Regions from separate parts of the Alteromonas sp. 38 genome, predicted to be linked through region 2. Evidence: predicted binding sites of a transcription regulator. Region 2 holds the regulator's gene; the other holds the start of a gene.

Region 1 (3,420 bases), 1.9 Mb from region 2:
CAATGTAATTAAAGCCAAGCTCTTCAAAGATAGTGCCGGGCACTACCATGCCTTTAAGGTGTTCTTCTGCGCGACTAGCAAACTCTTTAATGGGAGGTACGTTGCTTAATAACTTCTTAGAACCGTCACGAATAGAGTTAAATACATTACCTGTAAGTAAGCGTGCAAGGTGGCTATTAAGGGCTCCTACGTTTTCAGAGATAGACATTTCGTTGTCGTTTAACACCACAACCATATCTTTATTGATATCGCCTGCGTGATTCATCGCTTCAAATGCCATGCCTGCGGTAATCGCGCCATCGCCAATAACGGCAACCACTTTACGATTTTTGCCCTCTTGCTCGGCGGCAACAGCCATCCCGAGCGCAGCACTAATTGAAGTCGAAGAGTGACCCACCGCAAAAGTGTCGTAGTCGCTTTCAGGAGGCCAAGGGAAGGGATGTAACCCGTCTTTTTGTCGAATAGTCGACATTTGAGTGGCTCGGCCAGTCAGAATTTTATGGGGGTAGGCCTGATGGCCCACGTCCCAGATTAATCTGTCTACAGGGGTATTATAAATATAATGCAAAGCAACGGTAAGCTCTACCGTGCCTAAGCCCGATGCAAAGTGCCCACTGGTTTGGCTTACACTATTTAGTAAATATTCTCGTAATTCATCTGACAACTCACGCAATTTATCTTGCGGTAACTGTCTTAACTTATCCGGCGTTTGCGCAATAGCAAGCGTGGGGTAATGTTGGAGGTCTAAACTCATTATTTATTATCTTTTTCAACATGGTTGCAGAACTAATGGTCTCGTTTTACCAATAGTTCGCTAAACGCAATTAAACTGTCTGTATTGTAGGGTAAACGAGCCAAGGCTTGAAGGGCATTCTGATGCAGCTTATCAAGTTCTCGTTTTGCGCCTTCGATGCCAAGCTTGGCAGGAAAGGTATTTTTACCCAAAGCAATGTCAGAGCCTGCTGGCTTTCCTAATTGCTCACTATTACCTTCTACGTCCAGAATGTCATCTTGGACTTGAAATGCAAGGCCAATATCGTCAGCGTAGGCTAATAAGTCTGCTTTACTGCCACTATCAAGGTCTTGAGAAACAATAGATACCATTTCAATACATGCACGAAGTAGCGCGCCGGTTTTCAAATTGTGTAGACGCTTGAGCTGCTCAAGGCTTATTTCTTCGCCCGTGCTGGCTAAATCGATAGCTTGCCCGCCACACATGCCGCGATAGCCTGCGGCGCGCGCTAATACAGAAAGTAACTCGCCACGTTTATTGGTTGCGAATTCACTCAGCGGCGCGTCTGCCAATGTACTAAAAGCGAGGGCTTGCAAAGCATCACCGGCTAATATTGCGGTGGCTTCATCGAATGCAATATGACAAGTTGGTTGGCCGCGACGCAGATCGTCGTCGTCCATGGCTGGCAAGTCATCGTGTACAAGCGAGTAAGCATGCACACACTCAATTGCCATACTGATAGCCATTTGATCGCCTTTAGGCACATCCAGGGTGTTGCCGATAACTTGAACCAGTAAAGGTCGCATGCGTTTACCGCCCACCAACAACGCATGACGCATTGCTTCTTTAAGCCGCGGTGCGTCGTCGGGAAGGTCATCAATAAGCGTATTTAACGACGTATCGGTCTGCTGCTTAACTTGCTGATGCAATGCAGTGAAATTCATATTGTACCTGTTTGTTGCGACACGAGGCTTAAGGTTGCTCGTCTTCAGGAAGAGGGTGTAATGCGCTTTCACCTTGCTCATTAAGCAAAATTTTAACTTTTTGTTCTGCTTGCTCTAACGATTTCTGGCCTTCGCGAGAAAGGGCAATGCCTCGCTCGAATTTTTCAAGTGCAACGTTTAATGGCAACTCACCGTTTTCCATCTCATTGACTATGGCATCTAATTCGGTAAGGGTTTCCTCAAACGAGGGAGAATCTGTCTTTTTCGTCACAATAGCACTCAATTTTAGGCGTTTCTTGGGATTACGCGCACATTAACTGAGGGTAGCCAATGGGTCAAATGGTTTGTCAACATATGCCCTATTGCTACTATCTATGATAAAGCATTGTGACCTAGGCGCTGCCATCAAAACTGCTGCTTAAAGTTCGACTAACGTCATTATGTCTACAATAATTAAGGCAATTTGCGATAATCTTGTTATAGAAATTCTATACAATGCCGATAGAATACGAGTAATAGTTATGCAGCGTCTGCAAAAAATGAGGAAGAGTGAGTGGATTTAGCAACCGTCATAGGTATGTTGGGCGCCATCGGCTTTGTAGTAATGGCCATGGTTATGGGTGGCAGTATTGCCATGTTCATCAACGTACCGTCTATCTTGATCGTATTTGGTGGCACCCTTTTCGTTATTTTATCCCAATACACTTTAGGGCAGTTCTTTGGTGCAGGTAAAATTGCAGGCAAAGCATTCATGTTCAAAATTGATACGCCTGAAGATCTTATCGAAAAAATTGTTGAGATGGCAGATGCAGCGCGTAAAGGCGGTTTCCTTGCATTGGAAGAAGCTGAAATAGAAAACCCGTTTATGCAAAAAGGCGTAGACATGCTGGTTGATGGTCACGACATAGAAGTGGTCAGAGAAACCTTAGCGAAAGATATCTCTATGACCACCGAGCGACACGAGTTTGGTGCCACCATATTTAAAGGCATGGGTGATATCGCACCAGCGATGGGAATGATTGGAACTCTGATTGGCCTGGTGGCCATGCTTTCTAACATGGATGATCCTAAATCGATTGGGCCGGCGATGGCGGTAGCACTATTAACCACCTTGTATGGTGCATTTCTTGCCAACATTATTTGCCTACCCATGGCGGTAAAGCTCGGTAACCGCGCACAAGAAGAAAAGCTTAACCAAATGCTAGTGCTCGATGGCATTGTCGGGATTGCCGATGGGCAAAACCCGCGTGTAATTGAAGGTATACTGAAAAACTATTTGGCGGCAAGTAAACGCGGTACGGGCGCTGAGGATGAATAATGGCTGAAGAAGAGTGCCCAAAATGTCCTCCCGAGGGGCTTCCTGCATGGATGGGGACCTTCGCGGATCTTATGTCGCTATTGATGTGCTTCTTTGTGCTCTTACTTTCGTTTTCAGAAATGGATGTACTGAAGTTTAAGCAAATCGCGGGCTCTATGAAGTTTGCCTTCGGTGTACAAAACAAAATTGAAGTTAAGGACATTCCTAAAGGCACCAGTGTTATTGCTATGGAGTTTAGGCCTGGTCGTCCAGATCCGTCGCCCATCGACACTATTCAGCAACAAACAATTGAAATGACCCAGCAGATGCTGGAGTTTCAAGCGGGTGATGAAGACTCATCAGGCGGTAGGCAGAAGCAACGGGGTGAGCAACGCGGGGGGCAGTCACAGCAAACGGCCACTGATCAGTCGTCCTCGGAGTCGCAA
Region 2 (3,420 bases):
AAGGATCTCCCCAGCTTCAACTAGAAAGTCCTGTAATATATCCTCGTCAACATCAAACGCCATGCGCCCGCTCCCCTAAAAACCTAAGCTAGACAAAAGATCATCTACGTCATCTTGGCCAGATACAACATCATCGCGTTGGTCTGCATCAATAATTGGACCTTCGGCTTCGACACTATCGATCTTGTTAACTTTTTCGACTTTCGCTTCAGATGGCTTGCCTAGTTCCGCCTGTTCGGGTTCACCGAACATCGTAAGCATATTAACTAAGCTATCTTCCACTTCTTTTACGAGTTCAATCACTCTGCGAATAACTTGACCGGTAAGATCTTGGTAACCTTGTGCCATTAACACTTCGGTAAGCAATGATGTAAGCTTAGCCGATTGTTTCGATCCGTCTTCTAGCAATTCGTCTAAATCTGCACATAAAACTTTGAATTCACCCAACTCAAGTTGACGATTCATCAGTTTTTTCCACTCCGGCATGATTTTCTCGATGCGGGTAGAGAGCACTTCAGCAATTGGCATACTCTCTTCAACTGCATCCATGGTGGTATTGGCAGCTTTTTCCGTTTCTTCGATAACGTACATGAGTCGCGTTTGCGCATCAGGAATGTCATCAACGGTTAAATTTTTAATACGTTCATCGATTTGGAAGTTATTTAACGAGTCATGAAGTTGACGCGTTAATTTACCAACTTCAGCAAAGAGCTCAATGGACTCTTTCATCGAAACAGCTTCTAAGACAGCGTTCGCTGATGCGTTATCGCCCTCTTCAAGATACGCTACCAATTTTTTGGCTTCTTCGAGCGTTATAGAGACACTTTCATTTGTCGACATCCAGTAAACCTCATTTCTCTGGTGAGCGTCTGGATCAACCTAAACGTTCGAAGATTTTATCTAATTTTTCTTTCAACGTAGCGGCAGTGAAAGGTTTAACAACATAACCATTCACACCAGCTTGCGCTGCGGCAACGATTTGTTCTTTCTTCGCTTCTGCTGTCACCATAAGAACCGGTAGGTGTTTCAACTTATCATCTGCACGTATAGCGCGTAATAAATCGATACCTTGCATACCTGGCATATTCCAATCTGTTACAACAAAGTCAAAATCACCTTGTTGTAGCATAGGTAGCGCGGTGTTACCGTCGTCCGCTTCCTGGATATTGGCAAAACCCAAATCTTTTAGCAGGTTCTTTATGATACGTCTCATGGTAGAAAAATCGTCAACCACGAGAATTTTCATACTTTTATCCAAAATAGCCTCCAATGAGGGGTTAATTGTTATTAATTTCTATTCTTCGTCAACTTGCCACGATTTCATTCGTGATTTGAGTTTTAACATGGCCTGACTATGAATTTGGCTCACTCGCGATTCACTAACATCAAGAACTTCGCCAATTTCTCTAAGGTTCAGTTCTTCATCATAGTATAAAGAAAGTACAATCGCTTCCCGTTCGGGTAATGTAGTAATAGCATGTGCTAGCGCTTTTTGGAAAGCCCCTTGCATCAAATCTTCTAACGGCGCGTCGCTACCTCGGTTTTTTTCTGTAGAAATAACATCTTCAGAAACCCCTAAATCTTCGATCCCCACCAATTTACCGGCATTCACTTCGTTAAGCATTTGATGATAATCTTGCATGCTTACATTCATTTTAGCTGCAATATCAACATCTCGCGCGTCACGACCAGTTTCACCTTCAACTTGAGAGATTGCTTCGGTAATGGCTCGTCCGTTTTTGTGCACGGAACGAGGTGTCCAATCACCTTTTCTGATTTCATCAAGCATCGCGCCACGAATACGTATACCCGCAAAGGTTTCGAAGCTTGCGCCTTTGGAACCGTCAAAATTTCGTGCAGCTTCTAGCAGTCCAATCATACCGGATTGGATTAAATCGTCGACAAGTACACTGGCTGGCAGTCTCGCCATTAAGTGGTGTGCTATTCGCTTCACCAGCGAAGCGTGACGCTCAACTAACTGTGACTTGTCCGTTTGCTGTTGATAAGCGGCTGCTTTGCTATTCAACGCTGACTTCCTACTGCTTTATCTGCTATTAGTTGTTCAATAAAAAACTCTAAGTGACCTCCTGGTTGCGCAGGAATAGGCCAAGATGCTGCTTTGGCTGCTAGCTGGCTAATCGCCACTGCCGCAGGAGAACTTGGATAAGCATCTACAATTGACGTTTGCTTACGTACCGCTCGTCGTATGTTCTCGTCAAAAGGAACCGTTGCCACCAATTCTAGCGCAACATCCAAAAATCGCCCTGTTACTTTCGATAGTTTGCTGAAGAGTTCCTGCCCTTCTCTAACATCGCGGACCATATTGGCGACCACTTTGAAGCGAAAGACACCGTGCTCTCTGTTAAGAATTTTAATTAACGCATAGGCATCGGTGAGTGAAGTAGGCTCATCGCACACTACCACCATAATATCTTGAGAGGCTTTGGAGAAACTTAGCACCATATCGGAGATACCTGCTGCGGTATCGACGATAAGCACATCAATGGGCGAACGCAATTCGCTGAAAGCTCTAATAAGCCCTGCATGCTGCGTTGGTGATAGCTCTGCCATTGATTGAGAACCTGATGTGGCTGGTGCTATTTTTATACCGTGAGGGCCCGTAACGAGAACATCGTCCAAGGTACACTCACCAGATAATACGTGGGAGAGGTTTTTCTCTACTCGCAATCCTAGCATTACATCCACATTGGCCAGACCTAAGTCTGCATCCAATACCATTACCCGCTTTCCCTGCTTTGCCATAGCAATAGCCGTGTTTAGCGTAATATTTGTTTTACCAACGCCACCTTTACCTCCGGTGACGGCGATAACTTTGATTAATCGTGATTGCTTCATTTTTCGTAAGCTACTCGCTTGATCATCAATCATACTGCTCGTGCTGTTTTAACCACATTGTTACTAGTAGTATGATTCAAACCGTACTTTTTATAAAGCTTTGCAGCAGCAGATACTAAAGATTTTGCTTCTGCAATCTTAATGTCTTCAGGAACTTTCTGTCCATCTGTTACATAACTGACAGGTAACTGGTACTCCACCGCTGCGCTAAGCACTTCGCCTAGAGAGTAGCACTCATCAAGCTTTGTAAAGATACAACCGCTAAGTTCCACCCCTTCGTACGCATCTATAATACGTTGTAACGCAGCATATTGGGTATTCGCTTGCGCTACTAGGTATTTTTTCACTGGCTGCATTTGACCGTTATCAAATTGATTTATCTGTTTAATTAATCGACTATCTCGCTGACTAAAGCCTGCCGTATCAATTAACACTAGTCTCTTATGGCGTAATTGAAACAATAAATCTGATAATTCTTCACTACTTTGTGCTTTACGCACTGTGCAGCCAATAATTTTTCCATATGTGGCTAATTGCTCAAACGCTGCAATACGATAGGTATCT

Evidence for each region. Region 2 encodes FliA, which starts transcription of late flagellar genes. Its sites were predicted from a motif close to CTAAAGNTNNNNNNNNNNNNGCCGATA; they were not measured.
Region 1: a site for FliA is predicted at 2,155-2,181, ahead of pomA (flagellar motor protein PomA). Genes of this name have one in related genera too.

What each region holds. Positions count from the first base shown of each region.
Region 1 covers NZ_LR733300.1:3,052,927-3,056,346, reverse strand. Annotated here, with positions in the region: gene dxs (1-deoxy-D-xylulose-5-phosphate synthase) at 1-754, opposite strand, end outside; gene FLAVO9R_RS13265 (farnesyl diphosphate synthase) at 787-1,677, opposite strand; gene xseB (exodeoxyribonuclease VII small subunit) at 1,706-1,948, opposite strand; gene pomA (flagellar motor protein PomA) at 2,231-2,995, shown strand; gene FLAVO9R_RS13250 (flagellar motor protein MotB) at 2,995-3,420, shown strand, end outside.
Region 2 covers NZ_LR733300.1:1,193,358-1,196,777, reverse strand. Annotated here, with positions in the region: gene FLAVO9R_RS05115 (chemotaxis protein CheA) at 1-63, opposite strand, end outside; gene FLAVO9R_RS05110 (protein phosphatase CheZ) at 76-840, opposite strand; gene cheY (chemotaxis response regulator CheY) at 875-1,258, opposite strand; gene FLAVO9R_RS05100 (RNA polymerase sigma factor FliA) at 1,295-2,026, opposite strand; gene FLAVO9R_RS05095 (MinD/ParA family protein) at 2,023-2,889, opposite strand; gene flhF (flagellar biosynthesis protein FlhF) at 2,886-3,420, opposite strand, start outside.